Regions from separate parts of the Pseudoalteromonas sp. PAR1 genome, predicted to be linked through region 2. Evidence: riboswitches for the same ligand, from Rfam matches in the RefSeq annotation. Region 2 holds a riboswitch; the other holds the start of a gene.

Region 1 (9,186 bases), on a different contig from region 2:
CTGAGCAATTAGCCACAATGCAGCTTGATTTTGATGATAAAAAGTTTGCTACCTTGTTATTCAGATACCGCGCCCGAAACTGGCCACACACACTTAGCCAAGATGAGCTAGCAAAATGGCGCCAGTATTGCCAAAACAAGCTAATGCATGGCGAAGATAACCCTTCGATCAGTGGCCAAGATTTCATGATCACCCTTGAAAATCTGGCTCATGAAAATGATGATAACGAAAAAAATCTGCATATTTTAAAAGCGTTATACAATTATGCACAAAGCATGTAATAAAAAACGCGACAATAATTGTCGCGTTTTTTATTGATATTACTTTTTATGTAGCGCTTCAATACGCGCTAATAAACTTGAGGTGTCGTAGCGGCCACCACCTAAAGCTTGTACTTCGGCGTAATATTGATCAACTGTTGCCGTCATCGGCAAAGTTGCGCCGTTTGCCTTTGCCTCATCCAAAGCGATGCCTAAATCTTTACGCATCCAATCAACAGCAAAACCAAATTCGTATTCGCCAGCCCACATTGTTTTGTAGCGGTTTTCCATCTGCCATGAACCTGCAGCACCTTTCGAGATGGTTTCAATCACTTTTTCACCATCAAGGCCCGCTTGTTTTGCAAAGTGTAACCCCTCAGCTAAGCCCTGCACCACACCAGCAATACAAATTTGATTTACCATTTTACAAAGTTGACCAGAGCCTACTTCACCTAATAATTGGCTAAAACGGCTAAACGCAGCCATTACAGGTTGAACAACATTAAAATCAGCTTCGTCGCCACCTACCATCACAGTTAATACGCCATTTTCTGCACCTGCTTGGCCGCCAGAAACCGGCGCATCTAAAAATGCGATGCCTTGTAATTTTGCTTGAGCGCCAACTTCACGTGCCACCTCAGCAGAGGTCGTGGTGTGGTCAACTAAATAGCTGCCCTCATGCATGCTTGCTAGCACACCATTTTCACCATAAACAACTGAACGTAAATCATCATCATTGCCTACACACATGAAAACGATATCAGCCCCTTTTGCGGCTTCACTTGGCGTTTCAGCGTATTCACCTTGATATTCTGATACCCACTTTTGCGCTTTAGCCGTTGTGCGGTTGTAAACTGTCACACTGTGACCTGCGTTGGCAAGGTGACCCGCCATTGGGTAACCCATTACACCTAATCCGATGAAGGCGACTTTCATTGACATAAAACTGACCTATTTGAGTGATAAATTAGTAACAATTTCATTATCTCAACCGAATAACTAAAAAGCGAATGAAAAAAAGTTCATTTAAACCGTTTAAAAACACACAGGTAAAACATGGATAGTATATATCGTTTCAATGCCCAGCTTGCATCTGGTGAAAACTTCAGCCTTGAATCGCTACAAGGAAAAACAGCGCTTATTGTCAATATTGCCAGCAAATGTAATTTTTCAGTGCAAATGGCAAGCCTTGAAAAGCTTTATCAAGACTATAAACTGCAAGGATTTACCGTACTCGGTTTTGCCTGTAATCAATTTGGCCACAATGAACCTCTAGATGGCAATGAGCTACAAGCCTTTTATCAGCAACACTTTGATGTTAGCTTTCCTATTTTTAACAAGGTGTTAGTCAACGGCCCAGACGCCCATCCTTTATTTAATTATTTAAAATGTCATACCCGTGGAATAGCACAAAACCGCGCAATTAAATGGAATTTCACCAAATTTCTTATAAACTCAGAGGGTCAACTCGTTGCGCGATATGCCCCGCGCACCAAACCCGAAACCCTCAAAATGGTGATAGAGAGTAATTTAAATGATGAAACTGGCCTTATTCAGTGCGCAAAAGTATGAGCAACCGTTTTTTGAAAGGAACCTAACTGAATACGCTGAGTCTGTTTCGCTCAGTTATTTTGAGCAATCCTTAAACAGCAATACCACCCCCCTTTGCCAAGGCTTTGATGCTGTGTGCGTGTTTGTTAACGATACAGTCGACAAACACGTCATTGCTGATATGGCTGCCCTAGGCATAAAGGCAATCTTATTACGCTGTGCAGGCTTTAATAATGTTGATCTTGATGCTGCCAAAGAGCATAACATCAAGGTTTGCCGTGTGCCCGCTTATAGCCCAGAAGCCGTGGCAGAGCATTGTATTGCCCTTATGCTAACGCTCAACCGAAAAACCCATAAAGCCTTTAACCGCGTACGTGAAGGTAACTTTGATTTAAACGGCTTGCTAGGCTTTAACTTATTCAAAAAAACCATCGGGATTATAGGCTGTGGCAAAATCGGCCTAGCACTGGTAAATATCTTAAATGGCTTTGGGGCGAAAGTACTCGTTTGTGACCCAATGGCTGGTGAAGGCCCTTACACCCTGTGTGATTTAGACACATTACTCACACAAAGTGATGTCATCTCATTGCACTGCCCGCTCAACGAGCATACCCATCATTTAATTGATGCTAGCGCATTTAAGAAGATGAAAGACGGTGTCATGCTGATTAACACCTCTCGTGGTGCACTTCTCGATACTCAAGCCTGTATTCAAGCGCTTAAGTCTAAAAAGCTCGGACACTTAGGGCTTGATGTGTATGAGCAAGAGTCAGAGTTATTCTTTAAAGATCACCGTGAAGAAATCATGCAAGACGATATTTTTTCACGCCTTATTAGCTTTCCGAATGTGTTAGTCACAGGCCACCAAGGCTTCTTCACCCAAGAAGCACTTAGCGAAATAGCCTGCACTACATTGCAAAGCGCCAATGAAATAAGCCAAGGATTACCATTAACTAACGAAGTTACTTAAAGCAAGCGCACCTTAAATTAAAAAAGGCGTGAGGTTTAAACCCTACGCCTTTTACTTTTCCCTTGAAACTAGAGACTTGTAACTCAAGTTTCTATTTCAACAACGCCACGTTCACAAATACCGCCGTCATTAATAGCGGACAGACAAAGCGAATGTACTGGGCAAACCAATAATGAGGGCCACTCGATACTTGATGCAATTTATTACCACGCTGCCATAACCAGCCAACAGTAATGAAATAGAACAGTCCCATTAAAGGTAATTGGTACTGTGTAAGCACCATAATCACTAAGCCAAATAACCAGTCAAAGTTTAAGATGATTAGTGATGAAGCAATAAACACGATTAGCGTCACAAATAAGGTCGCTTTTTTTCGCTCAATACTGTGATTCTCAACTAAAAATGCCACTGGAATTTCGGTCGATGAAATAGTTGATGTCACTGAGGCAATCGACATTAAAACAAAGAATAATAAGCCAACGAGTAAACCCACTTGGCCCATTGTGCTGAACAGCTCAGGTAAAATCGCAAAAATTAACTGCCCTTCACCGACCAGTTTACCGCCGCTAAATACCTCTACACCGTTATGTTGAGCAACAAAAATAGCCGGAATAATCAATAAACCCGCTAAAAAGGCCACACCGGTATCCAGTAGAGCCACAGTGCCAGTTAATTTAGGTAGGTTGGCATCTGGTTTTAAATAAGAGCCGTAAACCATCATACAACCAACACCTAACGACAATGAAAAGAACGCTTGCCCCATTGCCGCAATAATTAAGTTTGCATCAAGAATTTGACTAAAATCTGGCACTAAATAGGCTGCAAAACCATCCATCGCACCGTCTAAGGTCGCGATATAAGCAATTAATGCCACTAATAACACTAGCAATAATGGCATTAAGCGACGTGACCAAGTCTCGATACCTGATTTAACGCCTTTTAAAATAATACTCGCAGTAAGAATAAGCATCAGTGGTGTAAACACAAAATTACGTGCCATCGAGTCACTGTGTAAAAAGTTACTTAACTCAGTAAAACCAAAGAAGTTTGCGATTGGCTCAAGGGCATAAGCGAGCATCCAGCCTGCGACAATCGAATAAAAGCTTAGCATTACAATCGCACCAAAGAGGCCAATATAGCCTGCTGCAGCGCCTACTTTAGGCGCTGTATCTTGCCATGCATTTGATAATGCTTTTACCGGATTAGCTTGTGCTTGATGACCTAAATATAGCTCAGTATAAAGAGCTGGAAGCGCTAATAAGAAAATAACAATAAAATAAACAAGTAAAAATGCACCGCCGCCATGGTTTGCCGCTTGTGTTGGAAAGCCCCAAATATTACCTAAACCTACCGCCGCACCAGAAGCTGCTAAAACGAAACCTAATCGACTTTGAAAGCCGTCACGAACTTGTGCCATACATCTACAAATCTGTTATTATTTTTCCTCATTAAACCATAATTACAGTCAACTGCGTAAACTATTTGCGTTTGTTCGTGCCTATAAATGTGCATCTGCTGTAAAAATAAACAAAACTAAATACGAGCCTTCGTGTAAGCGTTAAACCATGAGCTGTCACTACTTTTCGAATACTCTTATCATCGAGCAGCAAAGCCAATCAACGGCCAAAAAAATTATGCTGATGGATGCAGCACGTATTGATGTTGCAAGTTTACCCCTTGATAAATTACTTAGTGAGTTTGAGTTAAGTGTGCTTGAAAAACGCAAAGTCCCTGCTGCCAAGCAAGAGTACTTAGCGACTCGCCTAACGTTAAAATATTTGTATCAACACGCTTACCCTAATGACGATTTAGCCCTCAATGAAATATCGAGCCAGTTTGATGACAAAGACAGCAAGCTAAAGCTACATACCCCGGTTAGAGAACCTGTGTGGACCTGTTTATCTCATTCAAATGGTTTAATCGGTGCAGCTCTTAACCCAGAACAGCAGCTATTTGGTTTTGATATTGAACAAAGCAGTAAGCCTCGCCCTTTTATCAAACTCGCAAAGCACTTTTATCATCAAGATGAAGTTGACTTAATTAGCCGTTTTGATGCATCCGATGAACAGGCACAGTGCTTTTTTAGAATTTGGACATTAAAAGAAGCGCTTGCCAAAGCAAGTGCACAGCCAATTGCGAAACTACTTGCTCCTAATGTATTTGAAGAATTGAGCAAACATAATTTCAGCGCGAATAGTAACTCTATTGAAGGCTTTGATATAAGTGTCGTGGCACAAAAAAGCACTGACTGGCAGTGCTCTTTTATTAACTTTAACGACTTACGCCGCGACTTGGCTTTCTAATAGTCGGCTATGAATAGCCTGCACGACTTCATCTGACTCGCTTTGCTCAACTAAGAAGCACAAGTTATGTTTACTTGCACCGTGGCAAATTAAACGAATATTAAAGTCACTTAATACCTGCATTAAGTTCATTTCTTGCTGACGTAATTGAATTTCAGAACCAATTAAAGCCACCAGCGTCAAGTTGTTCTCAACCGATACATGACAAAACTCAGAAAGCTTATCTAAACAGGCTTGATCAAGCTCAGGACGTGATGCATTTGGCGCGTTATCTAAAGTAATTGCAACACTGATCTCTGAGGTAGTAACCAAATCAACCGAAATATTAAACTCACTTAAAATGGTGAATACACGCGCTAAGAAACCACTCGCTAGGAGCATTTCTGGGCTTTTAACCGTTAATAGAATTTGGTTTTTACGCTGCGTTACTGCACGAATACCCGGTTGCTGAGACTTTTCTTTTTCAATCCATGTACCGCCTAATTGCGGCTCACGGCTTGAACCAACAAACACACTAATATGGCTACGGCTCGCTGGTAAGATAGTTGCAGGATGCAGCACTTTTGCTCCAAACGTGGCCATTTCTGCCGCTTCATCAAAGCTTAAGCGAGCAATTGGGCTTGCTTTGGCGCATAAACGCGGATCAGTACTGAAAATACCCACAACATCGGTCCAAATATGCACGCTTTTTGCGTTAATTGCTTCAGCGAGTAATGCAGCACTGTAATCTGAACCACCACGCCCTAAAGTCGTTGTTTGATTATGTTCATTGCTACCAATAAAGCCTTGAGTTACGACAACTTGCTCATCAAGTAGCGGCACTAAATGCTCTTTAGCAGCCGCAGCGGTTGCTGCAACATTAGGTGTTGCTTTAGCAAATTGGCTATCTGTTTTTAGCACCTTACGTACATCAAAACGCACCGCATCAAGACCTTGACCACGTAATACTTGAGTGAACAAATACGATGATAAACGCTCACCAAAGCTCAGTAGCTCATCTTGCTCAGCTACTGACTTAACCCCTTCTGATGCCAAAGTTTGAAAAGCCTTAAGCGTTTCATTAAAGCCATGTGCTAAATCAGCATCGAGCGACAGCTCTGCCAAAATTGCTTCTTGAATGGCGACTACGCCGGTAATGTGCTCATCACGCTCAACCGCGCTCAAATCACGTTTACACAATGCAACTAAATGGTTTGTCACGCCAGCACTGGCACTCACAGCAACAATACGTACTTGGTTATCAGCACAAACGATTTCTGCGCAGCGGCTCATAGCATCAAAGTTAGCTACACTGGTACCGCCAAATTTTGCAACAACGTAATCTGATTTTGTATTGGCGGCTAATTGGGTATTCATGTCGTCTCCTTTTGTGGAAAACTATCCACAGTAAATCAAGAAGAACTCGGCAAGGGGGTGCTTTGAAAATAAAGAGTAGTCCATGCCAGAAGCTCTCCACCTAGTTTGGTGACAGTTTTGAGGATTCAGCCCCATAAACCGAAAAATAACCGTGACGTCCGATTAATTTTCTCGGCGAGTACTTCCCTCATTAATGGTCATCGGCGTTCGTCACCTCACATTAATTACCTAAGTATCGCACCTCTTCTGAATGTTAAGTTAACACCTGGTTAAAATAACAAAGCCTGCTGTTAAAAGCAGGCTTCGAAAGTTAACGTTTAGACGTCTAGCTGTCAAGTTGTTTTATGAAATTAAACTGCCCGCTAAGTGCGAACCGTAATAACCAACGGTATAAGCAATTAATAAATAAACCGACATTTTAAGATAGCTCATAAAGGTCAGTGCTTTGACCTTACTCATGGCAATAATACCTGCCGCAGAGCCGATTATAAGCATTGAACCACCTACCCCAGTTGCGTAAGTAAACGACAGCCATTGCTGAGGGCTCATCACAATATCAGCTTTCAAGAGTGCTGCAGTTAGAGGTACGTTATCTACCGCCGCTGATAATAGCCCCATCAAGTAGTTGGCATATTCAGGCGCCATCAATTCATAAAGGTGAGTAAATTTAGCAAGCATGCCAACTTCTTTTAATGCGCCAACCAGCAATAACACACCCACGAAGAACAATAAGGTGTCGTACTCAATTTCACGAATATAATCAATGATTTTTTTGTTCACATCTTTTTTGCGCATTAAAAATTGCGCAACCAAAAACATCAGTGATAAACCAAATAAAAAGGTTAATAGCGGTGGCACACTATAAAGTACGCTCAGCGTTAACGTAGCAATAATCGTCGAGAAGAAGATAACCGCAATGGTAATATCGGTTTTTTCAATACGACGAGCCGTTTGCTTTTCAAATACCACATTACCCGACATACCCACCGATAACATTGCCGCTAACAATGCAACACTTGCAAGTGCAGGTACAATTAATAATAACAAGTTAGCAATGGTGACTTTTTCATCTAAGAAAATCATTAGCGTTGTAACATCACCCGTGATCAACGACACCCCACCCGAGTTAACACTGAATACAATTAAGGTTGCGTATTTTATTAATTTTTTAGGATCTAACTTCAGTGACATCACTACCGCAAGCGAGATTAAAGTTGCCGTTATGTTGTCTGATATCGATGAAAATAAAAACGCAAAACCACCAATCAAAAACATCAGCTTTCGTTCACTGATTTGATTTGGCATAATTTTATGCACAATATTCTGGATAAAGCCTTTAGAGTTTAAATACGCTACAAAGGTCATCGCAGCCATTAAAAATAGCCACAAAGTCGCGATTTCTAATATATTGTGATCCAGTTGATGTTGTATGGTTTCTGGGCTTTGCCCATGAATCGGAGAGATAAATAAGATAATCCAGCATAAAGTACCAAAAAAAAGCGTCGTTTTGGCCTTGTTAACATGGATAATATCCTCTATAACGATAAGCAAAAATGCCACCGCTATCAGGGTTAGGATAAGTGGGGTTACCATGGTGTTTGAACAACCTTTATAATAATGTAAAAATTGTAAGACGAGTGTTTCGGCGCGGATTCTAGCAGCATCGACAGCATAAAACTATTCTCAATTACATAATTTACTACTAATCGCTAACACCAAAGTCTGAATTTACTGGAGCCTTATGATCCCAGCTAAAAAGTTATTAAATACCCTTACAGAGCATTGGGGGGTGTTAGAACTATTATTTAAACGTTTTAAAATGGCTGATTTCAGCTTGAAAGACGTACAAAATGCGATAAAACAAAAACAACCCACTTGGTCAAATGAACGCATTTATAAAGAAACAAATCGTTTATTGAATCAAGACATCATTATCCCACTGGCTAAGTCATCGCAGTTAGAAATCAACCGCGCGATCGCCGATTTTGCGACTTTCTTGCTGCAAGAAGAACACCTAGGTCTTGCCCAAGAAATTAGTGTGCTCGTTGATGACCTTGCTCGTCTTGGTAACCGCCTTGCTAAAGCGGGTGAAATTGAAGATTACGACGAGCTACGCCGCTTTAGCCGCATTATGGATGATCGGGTTCGCAAAATAATGAAATTGTTTGCCCATAATGAAAACGCAATTTTAAATATTGTTGAGCAAGCCAAAGCTAACAACGCAGTGCAATCTTTGCAAAAGCGCTATCAAGCAGTCATTGAAGCGTTCGATGAATACATTGAACCTATGCTTGAAATGGTTGATATTCGTGGTGATTTTCATGCTTGCTTTCATACCATCGAATCGCAAATTAGCACGCAAATAGAGCAAATTGACCGCCTAGGTAAGTCATATCAAGACAAGCGCATGCTTGAACAATTACGTACCCGTATTTTAGAAATGCATTTAGTTGGTCGTGAAAGCTTACGTAAAAGCGCCGATATGCTGATGCCGCTGCGTGAAGAATTACGCCGCAATAACCTAATTACTCGCCAAGCGGCTAAAGTGCTTGGTTTAGTGCGTAAAAATGGCGTCGATAACATGTTAAGTGCGGTACAGCCTAATTTTGTCTCCGACGCACAGCGTTTTTCACTTGGTCAGCAACGTCATATCGTGGCCTATATGGCAGGCTTAGTCGACTTTGAGCACGATGAATATCAGCTTCCTGAACAGGATGATGTACCTGCGTATCAAAGTCCGCATATT
Region 2 (9,186 bases):
CACGCAGTAACGCCGCAGGAAAATCTTGGCTTGTTACAGCAGGGCGAAGTAAATGGTTAATACCGCCTGATAAAATCACCTGCTGTTGATTGTAATTTTCTTTGCGTTCAACAACCGGTGTGGCGTAATGGCCGCATTCGCCCACCGCATAGCGGCCAAGTTCCATCCAAAGCTCTTTGACACCGGCATCTGCTTTAATACCCGCCAGAGTCTCGATAAGTGCAGACCAATCGAGTCGGTTAGCATCTTGAGTATAAGGAATGCCTAAGCCACCCCCTAAATCGAGAATATTAAGGTTAATATTTAATGCACTTGCTAGTTGTTGTAATGGCGCAATCATCGCACGCCATAGCTCGGCGAGTTTGTCAGTGCTCAGCATATTGCCCCATTGGAAAATATGCAGGCCATCAAAGTTAAGAGCAGGGTAATCACTTACTGTGAGCGCTTGCCACTCATCACAGCCCAAACCAAAAGGAGTAAGGCTATCGCCGCCAAGTGGGTTCTTTTCGCTGTCTGGCCAACGAAGTTGTACACGCAACAGAACTTGCAGCTGACAATTTGCTTTTGTTGCTTGCTCATTTAACCAGCGAACTTGGTTTATGCTCTCGGCCACGAAGGTACGTACGCCGCGAGCAATAAAATGTGAAATTTGTGCAGGGCTCTTTGCAGGCCCTGTGTTGAGCACGCGCTCGCTATCGATGCCTTGGGCAAGTACTTGCTCAAGTTCACCTTTACTCGCAACATCAAAATTAAACCCTGCGCTGTCTAAACATTGAATAATGCGAGACAGCGGGTTGGCCTTAACGGCATACCAAAGTTTCACATCGGTTTGCGCAGTTAATTGATTTAAATGTGCAGTTAATTTATCTAAATCATAGATAAAAAATGGCGTATCAAGATGTGTTGAAACTTGTTCAACCGCTTGCTTGATGGGCGTGCTCAAAAAGCTCATTAACGTAAAACCTCTTCTAACAATAATGATGCATCGCTTTGTTCGTCACGGTATTTCACGATCAATGCACAAGACATGCTTAAACCTTGCTCGCGAGCCCATGCATTTGAAGCAGGGCGAGAACCTGGGATTACAATCGCGTTTTCTGGAATTGCTTCACCTTTGTTTAGCTGGCGCTCATTAACACAATCGTAGACAGGGATGGTTGCAGATAAGCGCACACCCGGCGCAAGTACAGCACCTTTTTTCACAACCACACCTTCAACAATAACGCAGCCTGCACCGATGAAAGCGTCATCTTCAATAACCACAGGGCTGGCACCAATTGGCTCAAGCACGCCACCTAACTGTACTGCTGCACTTAGGTGAACATTTTTACCTACTTGTGCGCATGAACCCACTAATGCGTGACTGTCGACCATCGTACCTTCGTCGATGAATGCGCCAATATTTACATACGCTGGTGGCATGATAATCGTGCCTTTAGCAACGTGTGCGCCACGACGAACACTGCTACCACCTGGTACCATACGCACGCCGGCATTTGCAGCAAAGCCCTGTGGTGCTAGGTTGTGCTTATCCACAAAACCACCCGGGAACTCGGTGTTAGTACCATTTTTGAAGGCTTCTAAAATGCCTTGTTTAACTTCAACGTTGGCATGCCAGTTGCCATTTTCGTCTTGTGTTGCTGCGCGCACTGCGCCCGATTCTAAGTTGTTTAATAATTCTAACCAGCTCATGATAAAACCTGTTTTTAGTTCCAAGATAAAATTGTGTTGTTTGCGTGGGTGATGCTGTCTGTTTGCTCTAGCTCTAAATGCGTAAGCGGCGGACGTAAATGCGGGGTATTTATTTTACCTTGCAGGTGCATCAGTACTTTTACGGGGATTGGATTTGCGACAGCAAATAAGCTTTGAATCGCTTGCGACCAATCGGTGAATAGATTTGGATATTGACCACTTAAACTGCGTTTAACAAACTCATGGGTTTGACTCGGCCAAGCATTTGCGGCAACCGAAACTAAGCCTTTTGCACCAGCTTGAGCAAAATACGGCATAAGTGCATCATCACCACTGAAGATAGCCAGTGTTGGTGACGCCGTTCTAAAGCCTTCAAATTTGCTAATGTCACCACTGGCTTCTTTTAAAGCCCAAAGGTTTTTGTGCTCAGCAAGGTTTTTGATCACCTGCGGTGAAATCTCAACTGCACTTCGTCCTGGTACGTTATACAACATACAAGGGTGATGACTTGCGTTAAGTAGGCTTTCAAACCAATGTGTTTGGCCAACAACCCCAGGTTTTGCATACAGAGGAGAGCCCAATAGATAGCCATGAATAGGTAGTTGATTGCAGTATTCAACCCAAGCAATTTGCTGCTTTAGGTTCATGCCGCCCACAGCGACCATAAGTGGTACAGTCGGGGCTAATTGGCAAACATGTTCAACAATGGCTTGTTGCTCTTTAAGTGAAAGCGCCAGTCCTTCGCCGGTGCTGCCAAGCAATAAAATACCGTTATTAGCATCTTGCTGCTCGGCGACTAGTTGTCCAAGGGCCGTATAATCGACCTCGCCAGATTCAGAAAATGGCGTGACAAGCGCTGTCCATAGTGGATAGTCGTTTAAATCAAAATTGTTGATCATCTCTCACGAACTTATAAGGTATTCGAAGAGTTTATGCGGGAGCAATTGAATGGAGCCGCATGTCGTCATTCGAACAAGGTATAATTCGAAGAGCGAATGGGCTTAAGATAATAAAGACGCAACGGCCTTATTATACTAAGACCAGAAGCTCTCCACCAAACTAATCAATAGCGTTTTGCTATTGTTGGTGACAGTCGCTGGGATTCAGCCCAGTCGCCCGAAATAAGCACCTCACAAACGGTGTTACTTCTCGGCGTTAATTCCCCTCACGTATGATCAACAGAGTCTGTGCTCCTCCTATACGCTACCTGAATAACGCACCTCTTCCAGCCCTTTATGCTCGCTTTATAGCTTAAAGCCAACATAGTTAAATAGGGTATCAGCGGCGATTAAAGCATTTTAGCCATCTAGGTGTCAAGGCGGAGTATTCGTTTTTTTAGTGACCGATTTTGCAACATGGTTACGTATAAGCGTGTTTTTAGTACACTAGTATTACCCAGACGAATTGGAAGAAAAATGGAAAAGTTTAACGATATCTATCAGCGAGCTGTCACCCGTAAGGGCAGTGAAGAAATGCTGCTTGCACTGCTTTCTGACCCGCTTGATAGCGCTGACATTGCCAAAATGCATGATGACTTATGGTTGGAAGAGTTAACGCGTAAAGTGTTCCAAAGTGGTTTTTATTGGTCTGTTATCAATAGTAAGTGGTCAGGATTTCGAGAGGTATTTTGGGACTTCAGTGTTGAAAAATTATTAATGATGCCACCTGATATGCTCGAGCAAAAAGCCAGTGATGAACGTATTATTCGTAACTTTAAAAAAGTACAAACGATCCCTGAAAATGCCTACATGATCCATGAAGTAGCCGAAAAACATGGTAGTTTCAGCCAATTTGTAGCTGATTGGCCAGTAAATAATATTATCGGTTTGTGGGCTTACTTAAAAAAGCATGGTGCGCGACTAGGTGGGAACACAGGGCCTTATGCATTGCGTGCCATGGGTAAGGATACTTTTTTACTGTCTCGAGACGTAGAAAATTATTTACGTGCTCATGAATTAATTGACGGTGGCTTACAAACTAAAAAGTCATTACAAGCTGCACAAGACTTTTTCAACGAGCTACAACAACAAAGTGGCTTTAGCCTGCAAGCGCTAAGTCAATTAGTTGCCTATGGGGTAGGCGATAACCGCGTTGGCATAGCTGCGCGATAGGATTTTTTATGAAACTGCAAACTAGGTATACCGATATCAGCGAACTATTGGCTATTGAAGATATGCCTAATCGCGCCGCTGATCCCGCATTATTGTTATTCAATGATAAATTAGCTCAGTCGCTTGGTATTAATCATGATCCAGAATACCTAGCAGGACAGTTAAGTGGCTCAATAACTGATGACAGCGTAAAGCCTATTGCTTTAGGTTACTCAGGGCATCAATTTGGTCATTTTTCACCACGTCTGGGGGATGGCAGAGCGCATTTGCTTGGAGCAGTTAAAGACGATCAAGGAGTACTGTGGGACATACAGCTTAAAGGGGCGGGTGCTACAGTGTTTTCACGTGGTGGTGATGGACGTTGTGCGATTGGGCCGGCGGTTCGTGAGTTTATAATGAGCGAAGCGATGGCTGCATTAGGTGTCGCGACAACTCGCTGCTTAGCTGTTGTTACTACCGGCGAAACGGTGTATCGACAACCACCTCGGCCAGGCGCTGTCGTAACTCGCGTAGCAAAAAGTCATATTCGCGTTGGTTCATTTCAGTATTTAGCAACCCAGGGCGATATTGAAGGCTTAGAAAAGTTAGTTGATTACGCACTCAGTTGTCATTTCCCAGAGATAGATACGCGTGCAGAGCAACGTTATGTAGACTTTTTAACCGCAGTCATAGATAAGCAAATTGAGCTTATCATCAGTTGGATGCGAGTGGGATTCATCCATGGTGTAATGAATACAGACAATACATTAGTGAGTGGTGAAACCATTGATTACGGCCCATGCGCTATGATGAACCAGTTTGACTTTGATACTGTGTTTAGTTCCATAGACCATCAAGGGCGCTATGCATTCGGTAACCAACCAAACATTGCGAATTGGAATTGCGCGCGATTAGCTGAGAGCTTGCTGCCATTATTTAAAAATGAACAGCAAGCTTTGTCGTTATTATCCAGTGCAGTAAATAGTTTTGCTGAAAAGTTTAATCTTGCATTTACTACAATGTGGCGACGGAAGTTAGGACTTCTAGATGAACACGACGATAACCAAGCTTTAGTGACTGAGTTACTCACTCTGATGCAGCAAAATAACCTTGATTATACTAATACTTTCAATGCTCTTACGGAGTCATTACTTGCGGATTTTGCATTACCGGATAGTATTAAGGGGTGGGCTGCAAAGTGGCGAGTCAGAACATCAGCTGAAAGTTATGACATCATGCGTGCTGTTAATCCTGCAGTCATTCCACGCAATCATAATATTGAAATGATCTTGGCGGAATATGAAAAAACAGGATGTAGTTCAATGCTGAATGGCTTTTTGTCAGTTTTATCAAAGCCCTACGTTTACGATCAGCAATTCGAATCTTGGTATGAGCCACCTGAAAATGGCGATGCTAATTATCAAACATTTTGTGGTACCTAATGCATTTGTACTTGCTTGAAATAAAAAGTGTTTATTTAGTTTTTTTAAATGCTTGCTGATTGAGCAGAATAAACGCAAGTGCTATCATAGAATGGAGTTAACTTATTGCTTTAGATGATGATCTAATACGACTTTAGAATCATGTTAGACGTAATTTAAATAATTCTTTTGTTATATTGGATTCAGCTTTATTAAGTATTAAGCATCAAGTGTTAAGCATTGATAATTAATAAATAAGTAAAATTGTGGCTTATGAACTATCGTAAGATTGATTTTTTGAGCTACTCAACAGTTTTTAAATACTCAACAAACATTAGCTGAAAACAGCTTTATTGTGAAAATGGGAAGGAAATAATGAAACTAAAATCACTTACTATTGCGTTAGCACTGGCTGCAACGAGTTCTACAGCCCTCGCTGCTGAAAAAGAAGGTTTTTATATTGGCGCATTTGGCGACTATTACGACAATTCTTGGGAAAATGTTCGTGATTATCCGCCAGGTGGATTGAATGTTGATGACTCAACTGGTTGGGGCTTAGAGTTAGGCTATCGTTTCAGTGATTACTGGAGCGCGCGTCTAGAATATGCAGACATGGACTTTGATTGGACTGCAGATTTAGCTAATGGTACTTCAACAAGTGGCTCTGAAAGCGGCGAGCGTTACGGTATTGATGCTTTATATCACTTAGGTGGCGGCCCATTCTATGGTATTTTTGGTCTTAAGAACCTAAGTGCTCTAGATGAAAACTTAACGTTTGCTAACGTTGGTGCCGGTTATCAACACTACTTTACAGACAATTTCGCATTTAACGCTGAAACGTCTTTATATCAAGGTCTTGATCGTGGTTACACTGATGTTGGCGCTAAATTAGGTTTCAGCTATATTTTCGGTAACCAAAGCTCATCTGAGCCAGTAGAGCCTGCGCCGGTTGTTAGCGCTCCAACTGATAGCGATAATGATGGTGTTATGGATGCTGATGATCAGTGTGCTAACACACCAATGACTGATGCAGTAGATAGCACAGGCTGTACATTATACGAAGAAAAAGAAGCAACTATCACCTTGTTAGTTACTTTCCCGCATGATGTAGCAGAAGTACCAAACAAATACTTCAGCGATATTGCAGATGTGGCTGCGTTTATGAAAGAAAACCAAGACACATCAGTTGTATTAGAAGGCCACGCCTCTGCAGTGGGTGATGCTGACTATAATATGAAGCTTTCAGAAAAGCGCGCACAAGATGTTGCTGATGAACTTATCAAAGACGGTATCGCTGCAGATAGAATTTCGACAGTTGGATACGGTGAAGAGCGTTTGAAAAATAAAGCCTACACACTGGAAGCACATGCTGAAAACCGTCGTGTAGAAGCGCAAATTACAAGCGTTGAACGTGTAAAAGTTCTTCGTAAATAAGACTAAACTATTATAAATATGTAAATACTCCTATATTTATAAATAGTTACAAATAGTAAAGCCGAGCCAAGTAGTTGGTTCGGCTTTATTTTTTTTAATTTAAGAACATAATTATTTTTCGATTAAATAAAATAATCTTCAGAATGTACCTTTTTGTTAAATGATAATTTAAGTGAATATTGATTTGAATCATCAAAGTAACTATCAACCATTTGTGCTATAGCTTTTTTAGTTACCTTGTAGAATAATTATTAGGTAATATAATTATTTTTACTGTAATGTTTTTTTAGTATCAATATTGTTGGATTTATATTGATTCTTTTTACGTCGCTGTATTTAGTTGGTGTTGTTAAATTAAGAAAATTTATTATGTTGTTTGGGTTTATTAAGTTTGGATTAATTACTCATCAACTATCTTGACGGAATGTAGGCTACACGGCCTTAAGTTATCTTAAATGGAAGGGAATGAAACATGAAACTGAAACCACTTACAATTGCTTTAGCGCTTGCTGCAACAAGTGCCTCAACAATCGCAGCCGAGAAACAAGGTTTTTATATTGGTGCGTTTGGTGATTACTACGATAATTCATGGGAGAATATCCGTGATTATCCGCCAGGTGGCCTAGACGTAGACGACTCAACAGGGTGGGGTTTAGAGCTTGGTTATCGCTTTAGCGACTACTGGAGTGCCCGCTTAGAATACGCAGATATGGATTTCGATTGGAACGTGACCGACAACGATGGAACTACAATGAGTGGTTCTGAAAGCGGTAAGCGTTACGGTATCGATGGTTTGTATCACTTTGGCGGTGGCCCATTCTACGGTATTTTCGGTTTGAAAAACCTTGACGCTGTTGATGAAGATTTAATGTTTGCTAACGTGGGTGCCGGTTACCAGCACTACTTTACAGATAACTTTGCATTTAACGCAGAAACTTCTTTATACCAAGGTCTTGACCGTGGCTACACTGATGTTGGTGCTAAATTAGGTTTCAGCTATATCTTTGGTGATCAAAGCGAACCAGAGCCAGTTGAGCCAGCACCTGCAGTTGTACCTGTTCCGGTTGAGCCAGTTGATAGCGATGGCGACAGCATTCCAGATGCAGATGACCAATGCGCTAATACACCTATGACAGATGCTGTAGATGCTTCTGGTTGTACATTATACGAAGACCGTGAAGTAACGAAGAGCTTACTAATCACATTCCCTAACAATACATCTAAAGTTTCACAACAATATTTAGATGATATTGACAGTGCAGCTGCATTCTTAAAAGAGCATCCAGGCACTGATGTTGTATTAGAAGGTCACACTTCATCTGTTGGTAAAGCAGACTACAATAAGTGGTTATCGAAAAAACGTGCTGATGCAGTCGCTAAGAAGCTTATTGAAGATGGTATTGATGCGATGCGCCTAACTACAGTTGGTTATGGTGAAGAGCGTCTTAAAAATCCAGCTAACACGCCGGAAGCACATGCAGAAAACCGTCGTGTAGAAGCAAAAGTTAAAGTTATTGAACGTGTTAAAGTAGAGCGTTAATAGTTAGACTTTGCATAGAGTTTAAAACCCAGCCTAGTGCTGGGTTTTTTGCTTTTAAAACACAGATAGGAATGATTCTTAATAAATATTCATCAGAATAGCTTTTTTTTTTAGTACTATTCATGTTATTTATACTGAATATAAAGTGCCTAAGCGCAGCATGGATTTTCATCTATACTTAAAAGCTTTATAATTAACCGTCAGAATACTATAAGTACTGGGTAAAATTGCTATTTAGATTAATAGAACCGAGTACTTTCACGTCACCAAGAGGGCAATATTGTGCTACAAGAATATCGTAAACACGTAGAAGAACGTGCCGCGTTAGGTATCGTACCAGCGCCACTAGATGCTCAGCAAACGGCTGATCTTATTGAACTAATCAAAAATCCACCGGCAGGTGAAGAAGAATTTATCGTAGACCTTCTTGTTAACCGCGTACCACCAGGTGTTGATGATGCTGCTTACATTAAGGCTGGTTTCCTTGCAGCTGTAGCAAAAGGCGAAGCGAGCTCACCACTTGTATCAAAAGAAAAAGCAGCTGAGCTACTTGGTACTATGTTAGGTGGTTACAACATCGCACCTATGATCGAACTTCTAGACGACGAAGCGTTAGCACCAATCGTTGTTAAAGGTTTATCAAACACATTATTAATGTTCGATGCTTTCTACGATGTAGAAGAAAAAGCGAAAGCAGGTAACGAATTTGCTAAGCAAGTAATCGAATCTTGGGCAAATGCAGAATGGTTTGTAAACAAGCCTGCAGTTGCTGAAAAAATCTCAGTTACCGTATTCAAAGTAACGGGCGAAACAAACACAGATGACCTTTCACCTGCTCCAGATGCATGGTCACGTCCTGATATCCCACTACACGCTTTAGCAATGCTGAAGAACGAACGTGATGGTATCAACCCTGACAAACCAGGTGAAGTTGGTCCAATTTCACAACTAGAAGAGCTTAAAACTAAAGGTTTACCTCTTGCATACGTTGGTGATGTAGTTGGTACGG

Evidence for each region. Region 2 has a riboswitch for lysine ahead of dapA (4-hydroxy-tetrahydrodipicolinate synthase). Riboswitches for the same ligand answer to the same signal wherever they lie in the genome.
Region 1: linked by a shared signal. The riboswitch ahead of lysC (lysine-sensitive aspartokinase 3) and the one ahead of dapA (4-hydroxy-tetrahydrodipicolinate synthase) in region 2 are both predicted to bind lysine.

What each region holds. Positions count from the first base shown of each region.
Region 1 covers NZ_CAMZMY010000009.1:163,789-172,974, reverse strand. Annotated here, with positions in the region: gene sbcB (exodeoxyribonuclease I) at 1-281, shown strand, start outside; gene QL229_RS09835 (NAD(P)-dependent oxidoreductase) at 321-1,202, opposite strand; gene QL229_RS09830 (glutathione peroxidase) at 1,317-1,832, shown strand; gene QL229_RS09825 (2-hydroxyacid dehydrogenase) at 1,798-2,781, shown strand; gene QL229_RS09820 (sodium-dependent transporter) at 2,873-4,198, opposite strand; gene QL229_RS09815 (4'-phosphopantetheinyl transferase superfamily protein) at 4,347-5,084, shown strand; gene lysC (lysine-sensitive aspartokinase 3) at 5,061-6,440, opposite strand; lysine riboswitch at 6,522-6,694, opposite strand; gene nhaD (sodium:proton antiporter NhaD) at 6,783-8,033, opposite strand; gene QL229_RS09800 (hypothetical protein) at 8,182-9,186, shown strand, end outside.
Region 2 covers NZ_CAMZMY010000013.1:4,698-13,883, forward strand. Annotated here, with positions in the region: gene QL229_RS12085 (PLP-dependent decarboxylase) at 1-952, opposite strand, end outside; gene QL229_RS12090 (2,3,4,5-tetrahydropyridine-2,6-dicarboxylate N-succinyltransferase) at 952-1,692, opposite strand; gene dapA (4-hydroxy-tetrahydrodipicolinate synthase) at 1,707-2,591, opposite strand; lysine riboswitch at 2,729-2,925, opposite strand; gene QL229_RS12100 (DNA-3-methyladenine glycosylase I) at 3,108-3,803, shown strand; gene QL229_RS12105 (protein adenylyltransferase SelO family protein) at 3,812-5,224, shown strand; gene QL229_RS12110 (OmpA family protein) at 5,579-6,637, shown strand; gene QL229_RS12115 (OmpA family protein) at 7,110-8,177, shown strand; gene acnB (bifunctional aconitate hydratase 2/2-methylisocitrate dehydratase) at 8,460-9,186, shown strand, end outside.